Regions from separate parts of the Paenibacillus sp. FSL R10-2736 genome, predicted to be linked through region 1. Evidence: predicted binding sites of a transcription regulator. Region 1 holds the regulator's gene; the other holds the start of a gene.
What was found. The regulator CtsR, encoded in region 1, represses protease genes until heat stress. The targets are predictions, from matches to a motif close to ATGGTCAATAAAGGTCAAACA.
Positions count from the first base shown of each region.

Region 2: a site for CtsR is predicted at 8,026-8,046, ahead of clpP (ATP-dependent Clp endopeptidase proteolytic subunit ClpP). Genes of this name have one in related genera too.

Region 1 covers NZ_JBBOBN010000001.1:249,591-259,668, forward strand. The annotation lists rRNA gene NSQ73_RS01000 (23S ribosomal RNA) at 1-2,392, shown strand, start outside; rRNA gene rrf (5S ribosomal RNA) at 2,472-2,588, shown strand; gene NSQ73_RS01010 (GNAT family N-acetyltransferase) at 3,025-4,197, shown strand; gene NSQ73_RS01015 (CtsR family transcriptional regulator) at 4,561-5,022, shown strand; gene NSQ73_RS01020 (UvrB/UvrC motif-containing protein) at 5,053-5,577, shown strand; gene NSQ73_RS01025 (protein arginine kinase) at 5,607-6,671, shown strand; gene clpC (ATP-dependent protease ATP-binding subunit ClpC) at 6,708-9,185, shown strand; gene radA (DNA repair protein RadA) at 9,408-10,078, shown strand, end outside.
Region 2 covers NZ_JBBOBN010000002.1:649,805-659,882, reverse strand. The annotation lists gene NSQ73_RS31120 (YesK family protein) at 1-222, opposite strand, end outside; gene eno (phosphopyruvate hydratase) at 376-1,662, opposite strand; gene gpmI (2,3-bisphosphoglycerate-independent phosphoglycerate mutase) at 1,722-3,266, opposite strand; gene tpiA (triose-phosphate isomerase) at 3,269-4,024, opposite strand; gene NSQ73_RS31100 (phosphoglycerate kinase) at 4,058-5,239, opposite strand; gene gap (type I glyceraldehyde-3-phosphate dehydrogenase) at 5,357-6,367, opposite strand; gene NSQ73_RS31090 (sugar-binding transcriptional regulator) at 6,484-7,536, opposite strand; tRNA gene NSQ73_RS31085 (tRNA-Arg) at 7,867-7,941, shown strand; gene clpP (ATP-dependent Clp endopeptidase proteolytic subunit ClpP) at 8,134-8,730, shown strand; gene NSQ73_RS31075 (GDSL-type esterase/lipase family protein) at 8,817-9,455, opposite strand; gene NSQ73_RS31070 (PdaC/SigV domain-containing protein) at 9,612-10,078, opposite strand, start outside.

The DNA.
Region 1 (10,078 bases):
TGAGAAGCCGGAGCCGCAGCGAAAGCGAGTCTGAATAGGGCGATTGAGTATGTGGACGTAGACCCGAAACCGTGTGATCTACCCCTGTCCAGGGTGAAGGTGCGGTAACACGCACTGGAGGCCCGAACCCACGCATGTTGAAAAATGCGGGGATGAGGTGGGGGTAGCGGAGAAATTCCAATCGAACTCGGAGATAGCTGGTTCTCCCCGAAATAGCTTTAGGGCTAGCCTCGGTGAATGGAGTGGTGGAGGTAGAGCACTGATTGGGTGCGGGGCCCGCAAGGGTTACCAAGCTCAGTCAAACTCCGAATGCCATTAACTTCTTGCCGGGAGTCAGACAGTGAGTGCTAAGATCCATTGTCAAAAGGGAAACAGCCCAGACCATCAGCTAAGGTCCCCAAGTGTGTGTTAAGTGGGAAAGGATGTGGAGTTGCACAGACAACCAGGATGTTGGCTTAGAAGCAGCCACCATTGAAAGAGTGCGTAATAGCTCACTGGTCGAGTGACTCTGCGCCGAAAATGTAACGGGGCTAAACACACCACCGAAGCTATGGCTAGGATCGACTTCACTGCGCCTTTGAGGCGTGTGTATCCGGAAATGACATTGATGCCGAGAAACATCCGAAGGGATGATTGGCTAAATGCTTTCAGGGGATAAACACGAACTTCGAAGCTGGAGTGAAGTCGATCCTGGGGTAGGGGAGCGTTGTATGTAGGTTGAAGGTGTACCGTAAGGAGCGCTGGACAGCATACAAGTGAGAATGCCGGTATGAGTAACGAAAAGATCAGTGAGAATCTGATCCGCCGAAAGCCCAAGGTTTCCTGAGGAAGGCTCGTCCGCTCAGGGTAAGTCGGGACCTAAGGCGAGGCCGAAAGGCGTAGTCGAAGGACAACAGTTTGAAATTACTGTACCACCGTAATCCGCTATGAGCGATGGGGTGACGCAGGAGGGTAGTGACGCGGACTGATGGATATGTCCGTCTAAGCAGTGAGGCTGATGTGTAGGCAAATCCGCACATCAATAAGGCTGGGCTGTGATGGGGAGCGAAAATTGTAGTAGCGAAGGTCATGATCTCACACTGCCAAGAAAAGCCTCTAGCCAGGAGAAGGTGCCCGTACCGCAAACCGACACAGGTAGGCGAGAAGAGAATTCTAAGGCGCGCGGAAGAACTCTCGTTAAGGAACTCGGCAAAATGACCTCGTAACTTCGGGAGAAGAGGTGCCTCGGTAGGGTGAATAGCCCGAGGGGGCCGCAGTGAAAAGGCCCAAGCGACTGTTTAGCAAAAACACAGGTCTGTGCGAAGCCGCAAGGCGAAGTATACGGGCTGACGCCTGCCCGGTGCTGGAAGGTTAAGGGGAGTGGTTAGGGGCAACCCGAAGCTGTGAACCGAAGCCCCAGTAAACGGCGGCCGTAACTATAACGGTCCTAAGGTAGCGAAATTCCTTGTCAGGTAAATTCTGACCCGCACGAATGGCGTAACGACTTGGGCGCTGTCTCAACGAGAGATCCGGTGAAATTTTAATACCTGTGAAGATGCAGGTTACCCGCGACAAGACGGAAAGACCCCATGGAGCTTTACTGCAGCTTGATATTGAATTTGGGTACGATCTGTACAGGATAGGTGGGAGCCGTAGAGGCAGGAGCGCAAGCTTCTGCGGAGGCGCCGTTGGGATACCACCCTGATCGTATCTAGGTTCTAACCTAGTACCCTAAGCGGGTACGGGGACCGTGTCAGGCGGGCAGTTTGACTGGGGCGGTCGCCTCCTAAAGAGTAACGGAGGCGTTCAAAGGTTCCCTCAGAATGGTTGGAAATCATTCGCAGAGTGCAAAGGCATAAGGGAGCTTGACTGCGAGACCTACAAGTCGAGCAGGGACGAAAGTCGGACTTAGTGATCCGGTGGTACCGCATGGAAGGGCCATCGCTCAACGGATAAAAGCTACCCTGGGGATAACAGGCTTATCTCCCCCAAGAGTCCACATCGACGGGGAGGTTTGGCACCTCGATGTCGGCTCATCGCATCCTGGGGCTGAAGTAGGTCCCAAGGGTTGGGCTGTTCGCCCATTAAAGCGGTACGCGAGCTGGGTTCAGAACGTCGTGAGACAGTTCGGTCCCTATCTGTCGTGGGCGCAGGAAATTTGAGAGGAGCTGTCCTTAGTACGAGAGGACCGGGATGGACGTACCGCTGGTGCATCAGTTGTTCCGCCAGGAGCATGGCTGAGTAGCTACGTACGGACGGGATAAGCGCTGAAAGCATCTAAGCGTGAAGCCCCCTCAAGATGAGATTTCCCAATTAGTAAGACCCCTTGAAGACGACGAGGTAGATAGGTTGGAGGTGGAAGTGCAGCAATGCATGGAGCTGACCAATACTAATCGGTCGAGGGCTTATCCAATTTTCGAAGAACGCAGATTCGTTTCGGATTCAGTTTTCAGGCGATCAAATTCCTGAAGCATTTACGCTGTAAATGCCCGTTTGGTGGCGATAGCGGAGGGGTTCCACACGTACCCATCCCGAACACGACCGTTAAGCCCTCCAGCGCCGATGGTACTTGGACCGAAGGGTCCTGGGAGAGTAGGACGCCGCCAAGCACATGAAGCCATTGTTGAGTAATCGACAATGGTTTTTTTGGTTTGTGCAGGGTTGTGGAAAAGCTGTGGATAAATTTCAGTAACTACTGAAAACTTACGCACATGTGGATACAATTTCAGGAAGAAGTCTTTTCCCTGATAATGTGGACTAAAACGCATATTCAGGCGAATGAGTCAAGAGAAAACCTAAGTAATCCACTGTTTTTGTGGATAAAAAGTGAATTTTGTGGATAGATAAATATGAATCGTGGATAACTAATTTTTGCCGGGAAGAAACTCTTTCCGGTTTTTTGTTTTACTGTACAAAACCTGTGGATAACTTTTGTTCACGGGCTATTTTTGTACCTCATTAGCTTCTGGACAATTTGCTTGATATACTCAATCTGAGCAACCATTGGACTCTATCTCTATAAATTCATTAACTGGGGTGAGCAGCATGGAAATAAGGCAATTGCATGCAGATGATTTTGAAGAAGGCTTAGGCTTGTCAGAATATGCTTTTCAGTACAAGGTGACCGGAGAAGACAGGGAACGCGCCAGAGAGAAGTTCAAGCCGGAACAAATATGGGGAGTATTCGAAGGACCAAGTTTAAGTGCCAAGCTGGTACTTCTTCCGCTTCAGGCATACATACAGGGCAAGCCCGTATCTATGGGCGGAATTGCGGGTGTAGCCACGTGGCCGGAGAACCGCAGACAGGGATATGTGGCCAAGCTGTTGACCCATGCTCTGCAAACAATGAACGAAGCAGGGCAAACACTGTCTTTTCTGCACCCGTTTTTAATCCCCTTTTACCGGAAATTCGGCTGGGAGATCTATTGTGAATATAAGAAATACAACATACCTGTGAATAAATTTCCGCGGAAGGCTGAAATACAGGGTTCTGTGAAACGCGGTGCGGCCAATGTTGAAATATTACAGCAGCTGTACAACTCCTTTGCAAGCCGTTATAATGGCACGCTCCTGCGTGATGAACACTGGTGGAGAGACAGTGTACTCGATGAGGACACACATCAATGTGTGTTTTATTCGGAGCAGAGTGAACCGGAAGGGTATGTGCTGTATAAAATAGTGAACAAAGAACTGGTCATTGATGAATTTGTCTATCTGAATGAGAAGGCCCGCCAAGGTCTGTGGACTTTTCTGGCCAACCATGACTCGATGATCACCGGAGCTTCATTGAAGCTGGTGCCTTCTGATGACATTCTGCCGTATTTGCTTCCCGACCCGCGAATTGCCCAGGAGAATTATCCGTACTTCATGGCACGCATTGTCAACGCCCAAGCCTTTATAGAGAATTTGTCTTTCCATGCGCTGAGCGGTATCCGGGAACGGCTGCTTTATATTGAAGATGAGCATGCCCCCTGGAATGACGGCCTGTGGCGTTGGACAGTAGCTGAACATGGGGAGGTATCATTTATTCAGATCCCGGGAGACAGATCAAACGCTGATCTTATATGCAGTATTGGTACACTTACCGCGCTGTTGATGGGATATAGACGTCCAGTTGAAATGGCCCGGTATGGACAGTTATCTGGTACACATGAAGCTGTAGATTGGCTGGAGAGGCTGATCCCGCAGGCGCAAACGGCTTTATTTGATTTTTTCTGACAAGCCTGAAGGCTCTTCCGCTTATTGTAGAAGCAGAGGAGCCTAATATACATATCCCCTTGCAATGGGATTAGTGAAGCTATTCGGAATACATTGCGACTAAAAAGTAAAAAATAAGAGCAACCCCTTGGAATTCAGTGAGAATATGTTATAATATGAAAAAAGTCAAAGAAAGTCAAAGTCAACGCGAGGTCGACAGCAGTGCTCTTAGGATTGTAACAGTTGGTGGTCAGGCTCAGTACGAAGGCTATTGCAGCCGATTCGCACTTCAGTCCCCGGGTTAAATTCTTTAGAGCTATGTATGGACGGCGGACGTTGACACAGCACAAGCTTAACCAAGGCTTACACACTGGAGGATGAGTGATGCGTAATATCTCCGATATTATTGAACAATATCTGAAGAATATTTTGCATGAAAGTCCCGAAGGTACGGTGGAAATTCAGCGCAATGATCTGGCGGACCAGTTCTCCTGTGTGCCGTCGCAGATCAATTACGTCATCAGTACACGCTTTACTTTGGAAAAGGGATATGTAGTGGAGAGCAAACGCGGCGGTGGAGGGTATATCCGGATTCAGCGCTTCGAGCTGCCTCAGAATGTGGCACTGTATGCACATCTGAACTCCACAATAGGGAATGATATTGACCAGAATTCCGCCGAAGGACTGATTTATCAGCTGGAGGAGGCCCGTTTTCTCTCCAAGCGTGAAGCGTGTCTTATGCGGTCCGCTGTTTCCCGGGAATGCCTGACGGTTAATCTGCCGTACCGGGATGAGATTCGTGCCAAGCTAATGAAGGCCATGCTAATCTCTTTGTTAGGCAAATAATTGTCAAAATGTGAGGGAGGGACACCGCTCATGCTATGCCAGGAATGCGGGGTCAAACCGGCTACACTCCACTTCACGAAGATCGTGAACGGAGAGAAGACAGAATTTCATATTTGTGAAAGCTGTGCGCGGGAAAAGGGGGAGCTTATCCCCGGTACTGCCGGAGGATTCTCCATACACAGCTTGCTTTCCGGACTGCTTGATCTGGAGAGCGCAGGCAAGGGCAAGTCAGAGGCCGCACAGACTGTGCAGGGGCTGCAGTGTGAGAACTGCGGTATGACCTACTCACAGTTCAGCAAGCTTGGACGGTTCGGCTGCAGCTCCTGCTACAAATATTTTGACAGCACGCTGGACCCGCTCTTCAGACGGGTACACGGAAGTACGGCCCATGTGGGTAAGCTTCCCAAACGGGCGGGTGCACAGATCATGTGTAAACGTCAAATTGATGAGCTGAAACAGGAATTACAGCAGAGCATTATGCAGGAGGAGTTTGAAACTGCAGCCGAGCTGAGGGACAGAATCCGCAAACTTGAAAAAGAAATGCCACAAGAGTAAAGTCTTTGATATATAGGAGGGGATTCCACATGTCAAGTCTCCGGTTTACCGAACAAGCACTTAGTGACTGGATGCGCTGCGGCGGGAGTCATTCCGAGATTGTTATCAGCAGCCGCATGCGTATCGCCCGTAATCTGGAGCACCTTCCTTTCCCGCTATTGGCGTCTGCGCAGCAGTCGGAAGAGGTGCTGGAGCAGCTTGCTCCTGTATTTCAGGGAGAAGCCTCTGCGGATTTCGGCAACTTTCAGCTGCTGAAGCTGGATGAGCTCGATGAGCTGGATAAAAAAGTACTGGTGGAGAAGCATCTGATCAGTCCTAATCTGGCTGATGATTCCAAAGGCGGAGCAGTCATTCTTAATGAGGACGAGTCAGTCAGCATTATGATCAACGAAGAGGATCATCTCCGCATTCAATGCCTGTTTCCGGGTCTGCAGGTCAGAGAAGCCTGGGTAAGGGCCACAGCCATCGACGATATCTTTGAGGCTGCTGTCAATTACGCTTTTGATGACCGCAGAGGATACCTGACCAGTTGTCCCACCAATGTGGGAACCGGGCTCAGAGCCTCGGTAATGGTTCATCTGCCGGCACTGGTTATGACCCATCAGATCAACCGGATTCTATCCGCAGTTAATCAGGTCGGTCTTACCGTTAGAGGAATTTATGGTGAAGGGAGCGAAGCAGTAGGGAATATCTTTCAGATCTCGAACCAGATTACGCTCGGCCAGACCGAGAATGAGATTATTGAGAATCTCCACAGCGTAGTCACCCAGATTATAGAGCATGAGCGGAACGCGCGTGAACGCCTGCTTGTGGATTCCGCCCTGCGGATTACCGACCGCATCAAACGTTCATACGGGATTCTAGCCTACGCGGCTGTGATGGAGCTTAAAGAGTCTGCACAGCGGCTCTCCGATCTGAGGCTTGGTGTAGATTTGGGGATACTGGAAGGGCCTTCGATTTCAGTGCTTAATGAGCTGAATGTCAAGACTCAGCCGGGCTTTCTGCAAAAGCTGTTCGGCGACGAGCTTTCGTCCACCGAACGCGATATGTACCGGGCGAAGCTGCTCCGGGAAACACTGGGATCACAACATTAATTATAGATATATATTATCCGTGGAGGTGCAGGAGATATGATGTTTGGAAGATTTACGGAACGCGCACAAAAGGTGCTGGCGCTGGCGCAGGAAGAAGCCGTACGTTTGGGACACAACAACATTGGGACAGAACATATTTTGCTCGGACTGATTCGTGAAGGTGACGGCATTGCCGCCAAGGCACTGATCGGACTCGGTCTGGGGCTTGAGAAGATTCAGGATGAAGTGGAAACGCTGATTGGCAGAGGTCAGGAACAACCGACCAACATCGCTTATACTCCTCGTGCCAAAAAAGTTATCGAGCTGTCTATGGACGAAGCCCGCAAGCTGGGACATACGTACGTGGGCACAGAGCATATCCTGCTCGGACTCATCCGTGAAGGAGAGGGCGTAGCTGCCCGCGTGCTGAATAATCTCGGTATCAGCTTGAATAAGGCCCGTCAGCAGGTGCTGCAGCTTCTGGGCAGCAGTGAAGCCACTTCAAGCCATAGCGGTGCTCCGGTTAATGTCAGCACACCAACGCTGGATGGTCTGGCCCGTGACTTGACTGCCTATGCCAAGGACGGTAACCTCGACCCGGTTATCGGCCGCAGCAAGGAAATTGAACGTGTTATTCAGGTGCTCAGCCGCCGTACCAAGAATAATCCGGTACTGATCGGTGAGCCAGGGGTTGGTAAAACAGCAATTGCTGAAGGCCTGGCCCAAAAGATCATCAATAATGAAATTCCGGAAACCTTGCGCGACAAACGCGTAATGACCCTGGATATGGGTTCTGTAGTTGCAGGTACGAAATACCGCGGTGAGTTCGAGGACCGCCTCAAAAAAATCATGGATGAGATTCGCCAGGCAGGCAATATCGTGCTCTTCATCGATGAGTTGCATACCCTGATCGGAGCTGGTGGTGCGGAAGGTGCAATTGATGCCTCCAACATCCTGAAGCCCGCTCTGGCCCGTGGTGAACTGCAGTGCATCGGTGCGACAACACTTGACGAATACCGCAAATACATTGAGAAAGACGCTGCACTTGAACGCCGCTTCCAGCCGATTACGGTGGATCAGCCTTCTCCTGCAGAAGCTGTACAGATCTTATTCGGTCTTCGGGACCGTTATGAAGCCCATCACCGGGTGAAGATTACGGATGAAGCTATTGTGGAAGCTGTGAAGCTGTCTGACCGCTATATTCCTGACCGGTTCCTGCCGGACAAAGCGATTGACCTGATTGATGAAGCAGGCTCCAAGGTAAGACTTAACTCTTACACGATCCCGCCCAATCTGAAGGAACTCGAAATGCGTCTGGATGATATCCGCAAGGAGAAGGATTCCGCTGTACAAAGCCAGGAATTCGAGAAGGCTGCAGCGCTGCGCGATACCGAGCAGAAGATCCGTGAAGAGCTGGACACAACGAAGAACCAGTGGAAAGAGAAACAGGGCCGTACGGACTCCCAGGTTACACCTGAGGATATCGCACAGGTGGTTGCCAGCTGGACCGGAATTCCGGTCAGCAAGCTGAAGGAAGAAGAGACAGACCGTTTGCTGAACATGGAGTCTTTGCTGCATGAACGTGTAATCGGGCAGGATGAAGCCGTTAAGGCTGTCAGCCGGGCACTCCGCCGGGCGCGTGCGGGTCTGAAGGATCCGAAACGTCCAATGGGCTCCTTCATCTTCCTTGGTCCAACCGGGGTCGGTAAAACCGAGCTGGCGCGGGCACTTGCCGAAGCAATGTTCGGTGACGAGAATGCGGTAATCCGTATCGATATGTCGGAGTACATGGAGAAGCACTCTACATCCCGTCTGGTCGGGGCGCCTCCAGGCTATGTAGGATATGAAGAAGGCGGACAGCTGACTGAGAAGGTACGCCGCAAACCGTATTCCGTGGTCCTGCTGGATGAGATTGAGAAGGCTCACCCTGAAGTATTCAATATTCTGCTGCAGGTACTGGAAGACGGCCGTCTGACCGACTCCAAAGGCCGTGTAGTCGATTTCCGCAATACCTTAATTATCCTGACCTCTAACGTAGGTGCACAAGCGATCCGCAAGAATTCGACTCTGGGCTTCACCGCGGTACAGGATGCCGGTGCCGATTACGGCAATATGAAGGGCAAGGTAATGGAAGAGCTGAAGAAGAGCTTCCGCCCTGAGTTCCTGAACCGGATCGACGAGATTATTGTCTTCCACTCTCTGGATGAGAAGCATATCGCCGAGATCGTTACCCTGATGTCCGAGGAGCTGCGCAAGCGTCTGCGTGAATATGATGTAGACTTCCTGCTTACCGACGGCGCCAAGGCATTCCTGGCCAAAGAGGGCTATGACCCGGCCTTCGGTGCCCGCCCGCTCCGCCGGGCGATTCAGAAGCACATCGAAGACCGCCTTTCCGAAGAGCTGCTTAAGGGCAACATCAAGAAAGGTGACTCCCTCAACATTGATGAGGTGAACGGTGAGCTTGTGGTAACCAAAGTAGAAGTGCCGGCCGAGCTCTCTCTGGAGAAGGAAGAGAAGGAAGTCGAAACTGAATAATTTTCCAGCAATATGAAACAAAGCTCCCGCTCCTCCGTATAGAGGGGCGGGAGCTTTTATATGTCCGGAGTGATTAATTCTGCCCTGAATCAGGCAGGTTAAGGAGGACGCAAACGAAAAGTAGATCTTAAGTGACCTTTCGTTCAGTGTGCAGAAATGGTAAACTTTGATTAAGAGAAAATTATCCGCAATTTTAGCAAGTTCGGACCGTAAGGAGCGCACATGGCCAAACCAAAAACAAAATTTTTCTGCACCGAATGTGGTTACGAATCACCGAAATGGTTCGGGAAATGCCCGGGCTGCCAGGAATGGAACTCAATGGTGGAAGAAACGGAAAGCGTAGTCAAAACCCAGGGCATGAATGCACCTATTTTTCAGAGTAAAGAAAAGGCGCAATCGATCATAAATATAGAAAGTGACAAAGAGCCGCGTATCCTGACAGGCATCGGAGAGCTTAACCGTGTGCTTGGCGGTGGTATCGTACCCGGCTCGCTGGTACTGGTCGGTGGCGACCCCGGAATCGGGAAGTCCACACTGCTGCTGCAGACATCGCATGCCCTTACAACTCAGGGGCTCCGCGTTCTGTATATTTCCGGGGAAGAATCAGTGCGCCAGACCAAGCTTCGGGCTGACCGCCTCGGGGCGTTGTCGGCGGAACTGTACGTTCTGTGTGAGACGAACATGGAGAGCATTGAAGAAGCAATCGAGCAGATTAAGCCGCAGTTTCTGGTCATCGACTCGATCCAGACCGTATTTATGCCAGAAGTGACCAGTGCGCCAGGCAGTGTAACACAGGTGCGGGAGTGTACGACAAGATTTATGCGGATTGCCAAAATCCGTGGAATCGCAACGGTACTTGTAGGACATGTAACGAAAGAAGGCGCAATTGCCGG
Region 2 (10,078 bases), on a different contig from region 1:
GCCAGAGATTAATAATATAGGTACAGAGAAGAAGGCATAAGCAATTCCCTCCCAGCCTCCAATTACAGTGAAACTTAGAACCAGCAGTATCATACTGCCCAGGAAACCGGTGATTCCCGGATAAAAAACAGCTCTGCTCCGCATGCGCCCGGTCCGCGACAGCACCCAGCTGAGAATGATTAGAAATATCCCCACACCTATACCCGCAACAATAGCGTTCATGCCCACTCTCCTTCCAGTTATCTACAATTATAGAATAACCCACTAGAAGCATCAGAGGCAACCTCGCTGATCGCATTGCACTTTCGGATCTATAATCCAAAAAAAGGACCTGCCGAAGTTCGGCAGGCCCTTTAAATATAGGGTCAAAAGATATTATCTTTTGAGGTTGTAGAAGGATTTCAGGCCGTTGTATTGAGCCAATTCGCCCAGTTCATCTTCGATGCGAAGCAACTGGTTGTATTTAGCAACGCGGTCTGTACGGGAAGGAGCACCCGTTTTGATCTGGCCAGCGTTAGTCGCAACAGCGATGTCTGCGATTGTGCTGTCTTCGGATTCACCGGAACGGTGGGAGATAACTGCTGTGTAACCAGCACGTTTAGCCATTTCGATAGCATCGAAAGTTTCTGTCAGTGTACCAATCTGGTTAACCTTAACCAGGATGGAGTTACCGATACCTTTTTCAATACCTGTAGCAAGGCGCTCAGTGTTAGTAACGAACAAGTCGTCACCAACCAATTGGACTTTGTCGCCCAATTTTTCAGTAAGCAATTTCCAGCCATCCCAGTCGTCTTCGGACATACCGTCTTCGATGGTGATGATTGGGTACTTCTCAACCCATGAAGCAAGAAGGTCAACATACTCAGCGGAAGTGTAAGATTTACCTTCGCCTGCAAGTGTGTATTTACCGTCTTTGTAGAACTCAGTGGAAGCAACGTCCATACCGAGGAATACGTCAACGCCTGGTTTGTAACCGGCTTTTTCGATCGCTTCGATGATGGTAGTGATTGCTTCTTCATTCGAACCAAGGTTTGGTGCGAAACCGCCTTCGTCACCTACAGCTGTGTTCAGGCCTTTGGATTGCAGTACGGATTTCAGGTTGTGGAAGATTTCTGCACCTGTACGAAGAGCTTCTTTGAAGCTTGTAGCGCCTACAGGAAGAACCATGAACTCTTGAACGTCGATGTTGTTGTCGGCATGCTCACCACCGTTGATGATGTTCATCATTGGTACTGGAAGAGTTTTAGCGTTGAATCCGCCCAGGTATACGTACAAAGGAATATCCAGAGCTGCTGCAGCTGCACGAGCTACGGCCATGGATACTGCCAGGATTGCGTTAGCGCCCAGCTTGCCTTTGTTAGGAGTTCCGTCCAAAGTGATCATCAATTTGTCGATGCCCACTTGGTCAAGAGCGTCCATACCGATTACTTCTGGAGCGATAATTTCATTTACGTTCTCAACAGCTTTCAGAACGCCTTTGCCCATGTAACGGGATTTGTCGCCGTCACGAAGCTCTACAGCTTCATGAGCACCAGTGGAAGCGCCGGAAGGAACGATAGCGCGGCCTTTAGCACCGGATTCAAGATAAACGTCAACCTCTACAGTAGGGTTACCGCGGGAGTCAAGGACTTCGCGAGCATACACATCAGAAATAATAGTCATGTAAGTTTAATCTCCTTTTAACTTTGGTTTTAGTATAACAATGTAACTTAGGGTATTACCTATTTGCGGCTGGCAATCATGGATTGTCCGGTCATTTCCGCAGGCTGCGGAAGTCCCATCAGATCTAAGATTGTCGGTGCTACGTCTGCGAGAATACCGGATTCGCGCAGTACTACATCTTCAGTCGTAACAATGAAAGGAACAGGGTTGGTAGTATGGGCTGTGAACGGACGGCCATTCTCATCGAATACCATATCCGCATTGCCGTGATCGGCAATGATGATTGCAACGCCGCCTTTGGCAACTACTGCATCCACAACTTTACCTACGCATTCGTCCGTCACTTCAACTGCCTTAATAGTAGGCTCCAGCATGCCGGAGTGTCCAACCATATCAGGGTTAGCAAAGTTCAGGATAATGGCATCTTGTCTGTCTGCTTCGATCTCCGCTACGCAGGCCGCCGCCACTTCGTATGCGCTCATCTCAGGCTGCAGATCATAGGTTGCCACTTTCGGTGAGTTGATCAGGATGCGTGTTTCGCCGGGAAGCTCCTCATCACGTCCGCCGCTGAAGAAGAAGGTAACATGCGGATACTTCTCAGTTTCCGCGATACGCAGCTGCTTCTTGTTCTGCTGAACCAGCACTTCACCGAGCGTGTTGTCCAGGTTCTTCGGGGAGTAAGCCACGAAGCCTTGAACCGTCTCGCTGAAGGTTGTCAGACATACGAAGTGCAGACCTTCAGGGAACTTAGGGCCACGGTCGAAACCGCGGAAGTCAGAGTTCGTGAATACTTGCGACAGCTGAATGGCACGGTCAGGACGGAAGTTAAGGAAAATGACAGAATCGCCGCTTTCCACTGTCGCAACCGGGTTGCCCAGGCTATCTACAATCACACTTGGCTCTACAAATTCATCATACACAGAATTCTGGTAAGATCCAGTGATTGCCTGAAGTGCATCGGTATATTTAGGGCCTTCGCCATACACCATTGCACGATAAGCTTTCTCTACACGTTCCCAGCGTTTGTCACGGTCCATGGCATAATAACGTCCGGATACCGTAGCAATCGTACCTACGCCAACCTCTTCGATCTTGGATACCAGTTCCTGAATGAACTTCTGTCCACTGTCGGGTGGTACGTCGCGGCCATCCATGAAGGCATGAATATAAACTTCATGCAAATCTTCTTTTTTGGCCAGATCGAGCATCGCGAACAGGTGGTTAATGTGACTGTGCACGCCGCCATCGGATACAAGTGCATAGAGGTGAAGCTTTTTGCCGGTTGTTTTGGCGCTTCTCACCGCAGCAACCAGCGTTTCGTTCTCGAAGAATTCCCCATCACGGATAGACTTATCGATGCGGGTCAGATCCTGGTATACGATCCGGCCTGCGCCGATGTTAAGGTGCCCTACTTCAGAGTTGCCCATTTGTCCTTCCGGCAGACCTACAGCTTCACCGCAAGCGGTAAGTGTAGTGTTCGGATATTGTTTCAGGTAACGGTCGTAGTTCGGTTTGTTGGCTTGGGCAACTGCGTTGCCTTCATCCGTATTACGCAAACCGAAACCGTCCATGATGATTAGAGCTACAGGTTTTGGTGCTGACATTCTTATTTCGCCCCCTCAACGAGTGAAACGAAGGAAGCAGGCTGCAGGCTGGCACCGCCGACTAGAGCGCCGTCGATGTCGCTTTGACTCATGTACTCCGTTACATTCTCAGGCTTCACGCTGCCGCCGTATTGGATACGGACAGCTTCAGCAGTTGCTTCATCGTACAGGCCTTTTACAAGGGTACGGATGTAAGCAATAACTTCATTAGCATCCTGGGAAGTAGAGGATTTACCCGTACCAATAGCCCAGATAGGCTCATAAGCGATAACTACGCTTGCTGCCTGTTCCGCGCTAAGGCCGGCAAATGCCGCTTCAGTCTGCACTTTGCATACATCTTTAGTCTGGTCCGCTTCGCGCTCTTCGAGCTTTTCGCCTACACAGACAATTGGAGTAATGCCATGGCGGAATGCCGCATGCATTTTTTTGTTGACGATTTCGTCCGTTTCACCGAAGTATGCACGGCGTTCGGAGTGGCCGATAATAACGTATTCCACGCCGAGATCCTTCAGCATTACACCGCTGATCTCGCCTGTGTAAGCACCGTTATCTTCGAAGTGAAGGTTCTGAGCACCAATTTTGATGCTGGTGCCTTGTACCGCTGCAACAAGTGCAGGCAGGTTAGTGAAAGGTGCGCAGATTACAGTCTCTACGCCTTCAACTTCCGCCTGGCCTTTGATTTCAGCGATGAAGCCTTCGGCTTCCGGAACAGTTTTGAACATTTTCCAGTTGCCGGCAATGATAGGTGTTCTACTCATAGTAATGGATTGCCTCCTTCTACCTTCTACGTCTTACTTGTCGTTCAGTGCTTCTACGCCTGGAAGTGCCTTACCTTCCATGAACTCGAGTGATGCGCCGCCGCCAGTGGAGATATGATCCATTTGGTCTGCGAGGTGGAATTTCTCTGCTGCTGCTGCGGAATCACCACCGCCGATAACTGTGTAGCCTTCGGTAGTTGCGCAAGCCTGAGCTACAGCAATTGTACCTTCAGCGAAGATATCAATTTCAAATACGCCCATAGGTCCGTTCCAAACAACCAGCTTGGAGTTTTTGATGATATCGGCATAAATTTCACGGGTTTTAGGACCGATGTCCAGACCTTCCCAGCCAGCAGGAATTTCAGTCACATCTACAATTTTGGTGTTGGCATCTGCGCCGAACTTGTCCGCGATAACTACGTCAACCGGAAGCACAAAGTTTTTGCCCAGTGCTTTGGCTTTTTCGATAAATCCAAGCGCCGCTTCGATTTTGTCGTTGTCTACCAAAGAATTTCCGATTTCGTAACCTTGTGCCTTGGTGAAGGTGTAAGAAAGGCCGCCGCCAATCAATACGTTGTCAGCCAGAGTCAGCAGGTTGTCGATCACGTCAATTTTGTCTTTAACTTTGGAACCGCCGATGATCGCAGTGAAAGGACGTTCAGGATTGGACAGGGCTTTGCCCAGAACGGACAATTCCTTCTCCATCAGAAGGCCGGATACTGCAGGCAGGAAGTGAGCGATGCCTTCTGTCGAAGCATGGGCACGGTGAGCCGCACCGAATGCGTCATTGACGAACAGGTCAGCCAGTTCAGCGAACTGCTTAGCCAGTTCAGGATCGTTCTTTTCTTCACCTTTATAAAAACGGACATTCTCAAGCACAAGCACGTCGCCTTCGTTCAGTTCAGCGATTTGTGCTTTTACCGCTTCGCCAATCGCTTCATCAGCTTTGGCTACCGGTTTGCCGAGCAATTCGGACAGACGTACAGCTGCGGAAGTCAACCGCATGGAATCGACGAATTCACCTTTAGGACGGCCCATATGGCTGGCCAGAATGACCTTTGCACCGTTCTCAATCAGGTATTTAATTGTTGGAAGGGTTTCGCGGATACGGGTATCATCAGTGATCTTACCGTCTTCCACTGGCACGTTGAAATCCACACGCACGAATACGCGTTTGCCTTTTACTTCTACATCACGGACACTTTTTTTGTTCATGATTAACATTTCCTCCACACCCAAAATTGGTTCATTCACGAATCCATTTCATTTAGAAAGAGCGGAAACAGACTTTCATTGTTTCCGCTCTATTGTACTGCCTATATAAAATCGGTATTATTGAGCAAGTTTAGCGAATTTCTCCAAAGTACGAACGAGCTGTGCAGTGTAGGACATTTCATTGTCATACCAAGCAACGGTTTTAACCAGTTGTTTGTCGCCAACAGTCAGGACTTTAGTTTGTGTAGCATCGAACAGGGAACCGAAAGTCATACCCTTGATGTCGGAAGATACGATTTCATCTTCAGTGTATCCGTAAGTTTCTGGATCGGAAGCTTCTTTCATTGCTGCGTTGATTTCTTCAACAGTTACGCTCTTATCCAGAACAGTAACCAGCTCAGTCAGGGAACCAGTAGCTACAGGCACACGTTGTGCTGCACCGTCAAGTTTGCCTTTAAGCTCTGGAATTACCAGGCCGATTGCTTTAGCAGCACCGGTAGTGTTAGGGATGATGTTCTCAGCAGCAGCGCGGGCACGTCTGAAGTCGCCTTTAGCGTGTGGAGCATCAAGTGTATTCTGGTCACCTGTGTAAGCGTGGATAGTAGTCATCAAGCCTTCGATGATACCGAATTTGTCGTTCAGAACTTTGGCCATAGGAGCCAGACAGTTCGTTGTGCAAGATGCGCCGGAGATTACTGTTTCGCTACCGTCAAGGATGTCATCGTTAACGTTGTAAACAACAGTCTTCATGTCGCCTGTAGCTGGAGCGGAAATAACTACTTTCTTAGCTCCGCCTTTAAGGTGCTTTTCAGCTGCTTCTTTAGTTGTGAAGAAACCTGTGCATTCCAGAACGATATCAACGCCAAGCTCTCCCCAAGGAAGTTCTTCAGGGTTGCGGTTCGCCAGAACCTTAACATCTTTACCGTTAACTTTGAAGAAGCCGTCGTGAACTTCAACATCGCCTTGGAATTTACCTTGAGTTGTATCATATTTAAGCAAATGAGCAAGCATCTTAGCGTCAGTCAAGTCATTGATTGCTACCACTTCGATACCTTCTACATTTTGAATACGGCGGAATGCAAGGCGTCCAATACGTCCAAAACCGTTAATACCAACTTTTACACTCATTGAATAGTTCCTCCTAGATTTCGTTTTATTTATTCAAGACAAGCCGTGAGGCTCGTCAAGACAACAAGGTTAAGTATAATGCATAATACCTTTGAGCGCGTCCCATAAAATGGAATCTATAGGACCTCTTGCAACTGTTTGTCGATTTCTTTGCCGATTTCGACAGCAGCCGCCTCGTCTGTTACGAGAATATCCTCTTGGCCGAACCGCAGCATCGCATGAATGGCCTTAGCCTTGCGTTTGCCGCCGGCAATACCGATGACGACTTCTGTACGGATAATGTCTTCCAGGCGCAGCCCCATGGTCAGCATGGTATGAACCACCTCGCCATTCTCATTGAAATAATATCCGAACGATTCGGCTACCGCACCCTCGTCCTGAATCTCTGAGATTGTACCGGGGTCCAGCTTGCGGCGGTGAGTCATTTCAATGGCATCGCCAATTCCATGCACAATAATACGCGATCTGCGGATAATCTGCACAATCTCTCCAATATTGGAGTCCAGTGCGAGCGACTGATAGGCATCGCCGCTGAGCAGATCAGGCACATGCAGCAGACGGTAATTGGCACCAATCCGTTTGGCCATGGTCGAAGCAATGGTGTTGGCTTGGATCTCCATGCTCTCTCCCAGTCCTCCGCGCGCCGGAACTACCCAGGCGTTCTTATAGGAAAGGGATAGCGGCGGGGTCAACTGATCGGCCATTTCGGCCAGGGTCGATCCGCCTGTAACGGCAATCGTATCGTCACTGCGCAGTACACTGAGCAGTGCCTTCGAACCTGCACGCCCCAGTTCACGTTTGGTGAACAGCGAGGTCTCGCAGTCGCCAGGTACAACAACTACTTTACTGAGACCGTACGTAGTACGAATTTTCTCTTCCAGATCATCCAGGCCGAAGAGGCTCTTGGCGATCGGCTCCAGCAGGTCAAGCAGTCTGCGACCGGCTTCGCTAATGCGCATGCCGACGCTCTCGATCTCAATGAGCCCTTGCGATTTCAGAAGATCCGTCTCGGCGCGCAGCACCCGCTCGGTCATATCAAGCGAGGCGGCAAGCGTTCTGCGCCCAATAATATCGGACAGCATGATCTGATGTAGAATCGTATACCGTCTCTTAAGGGTTTCCATGAGATCAGGCAGAAGCTGCTTTTGGATTTCCAATAAATTACGCATGCTTTCACTCCTGCAACTTCGTCTTTCTCTTTTCCCTTGTTCGTGGTCTCAAAATGTCCCGGGTTAACTTTTTAAGTCCCACCCATATTCTACCCAAAACTGACGCCAAGTGCAAGTGTTCCGAGACTATAATTCTCAGACCCGTTTCATCTTATACATCTGCCGATCTGTGAGAGGTAACCACGCCCTTAAGCACATGCCTGAAAACCTCCATCACCTGACTGTCAAGTGGGAAGCTATCATCTGCCTGGGAGCCGGAAAAACTATTTTTTGCACGACGGGTTTTACACGTTGCTTTTATGCAATAAGTGTATTATAATAATTTCTGTTGCGCCCGTGGTCCAATGGATATGACGTAGGCCTCCGAAGCCTGAGATCCAAGTTCGATTCTTGGCGGGCGCGCCATTATTTTCACTTTTGTACATAATTTAGCAATACTTATACTATATTTAACCAAAGAGCCGCATGATGGCTCTTTTTTTGAATCTAAGTTTGACTTTCTTTGACTTTTTGTTTGAATTTGTTTATCATGTGGTTAATACGGTAACAGTAAAAAATGAACACATTCGAAGCACCAATTTCAAGGAGGTTTTCCACGTGAGTTATATTCCTATGGTAGTAGAACAGAGCAACCGCGGTGAGCGCGCTTATGACATCTATTCCCGCCTGCTGAAGGACCGCATCATTTTCCTTGGAACGGAGGTTAATGACGTGGTAGCCAATTCCATCATCGCACAAATGCTCTTCCTGGCTGCCGAGGATCCGGATAAGGATATTCACCTGTATGTAAACAGCCCTGGCGGTTCCATTACAGCGGGTATGGCTATATTTGATACAATGCAGTACATTAAACCGGATGTATCCACCATCTGTGTTGGGATGGCCGCTTCCATGGGAGCCTTCCTGCTGAACGCCGGCGCCAAGGGCAAGCGCTTTGCCTTGCCGAACAGCGAAATTATGATTCACCAGCCGCTCGGCGGTGCCCAGGGTCAGGCTTCGGATATTGAAATCCGCGCCCGCCGCATCATCAAGCTGCGCGAGAAGCTGAACCGTATCCTGTCCGAACGTACGGGCCAGCCGATCGAGAAGATCGAGAAGGATACCGACCGCGACTACTTCATGAGTGCTGCCGATGCAGCTGAATATGGCATTGTCGATAAAGTCATTGAGAAGACATTGCCGACTGGCGTTTAATTACTATATTTCATCAACACATAAAGAGGCTGCCACGGACCTACAGGTCTGCGGCAGCCTCTTTATTTGGCATATATACTGATAATTCATCTCAAACTTCCATATCCCAGGGCATCCAGCTTGCCGGCGATTACCCGGTAGCCCCTGCCGTTCGGATGGATATGATCCAGGAACAGCAGCCCCCGCTCATTGCCGGCAAATTCATGATAAATGGAAGCAAACCCTACAGCATAACTGCTGTAGCCGGCAGCATAACGGTTGAACTGCCTCACCCAATCTGTGGCCGCATCCACCTGAGGATACGGATTATAGAGGCCTACTATCCGGATAATGTAAGGACTTCGCGTGCCCGCCTTCAGCTGTGACAGAGTACTCATAATATCACTGAAATTCCGTTTGCAGTCCCGGAGTGCTTTTTGCAGATACCCATTCAGCTCACCTGGCCTCCCCGCCGCGGCTTTGGCAGCCTTAATCAGATCATTGCCGCCGATAGAGACGGTAATGATCTCTGCATCCTTAACCGCAGAACGAAAACCGCCATCTGTCTTGAGACGCTGCTCCAGCCCCGCTGTTGTCAGACCGTTCACTCCTAGATTCGCTGAAGCAACCGGAGTCTGCAGCCGCCCTTCCGCCATCCGGCGGTAGACGGGGACAAATCCGTTCCCGGGCAGCGCCCCGAACCCGGTCGTTAATGAATCTCCAATGGCCGTATACTGATAGACCATAGCCTTCCCTCCCCGCTATAAGCTGCTTGCTTTCTTTAGCTTATGACTGCCCGGGGGATGTGGTAACGGCAGGGCGACCTTAATAGGCCCGCAAAAAAAATCCTGCCCTCATGTCTCCGGAGGAAACGCATGGGCAGGATATATGAAACTACTATATTATTTCAGTGCAGCGAACGGACTGCTTCCGTCCGGCAGCAGCTCTTTGAAGCTAAAGATTACCTCCGGGAAGCCTGTAGCGTATGCAGTATACTCATATTGCTGGAAGAAGAGCACGGCCTTGCCCTCTTTCAGATAGAAGTATTTCTCTGTATTCAGGCCTGTGAATCCTCCCAGATAACCTCCGTTTGCTTTGATTTCAGTAGATACCTTGGCATTCAGCTGTTTCTTGTAGTTAGGATTAGCCTTGAACAAATCCCCCAGCAGCAGGCGCTTGCCGTCTTTAAGTGAGAAGGTAAAGGCATTGCGGATAGTCGATCCATGTGCACCGCCGGTATACCCGTACTGGTTAGTAATCAGACTAAGCACGCCATCCTGATTATAAGTGACCACATAACCGCCTTCGAATTCATACGGCCGGTCATCCTCACTTTTCTTGGAGATCTGATCTTCGGCTTCCGCCGCAT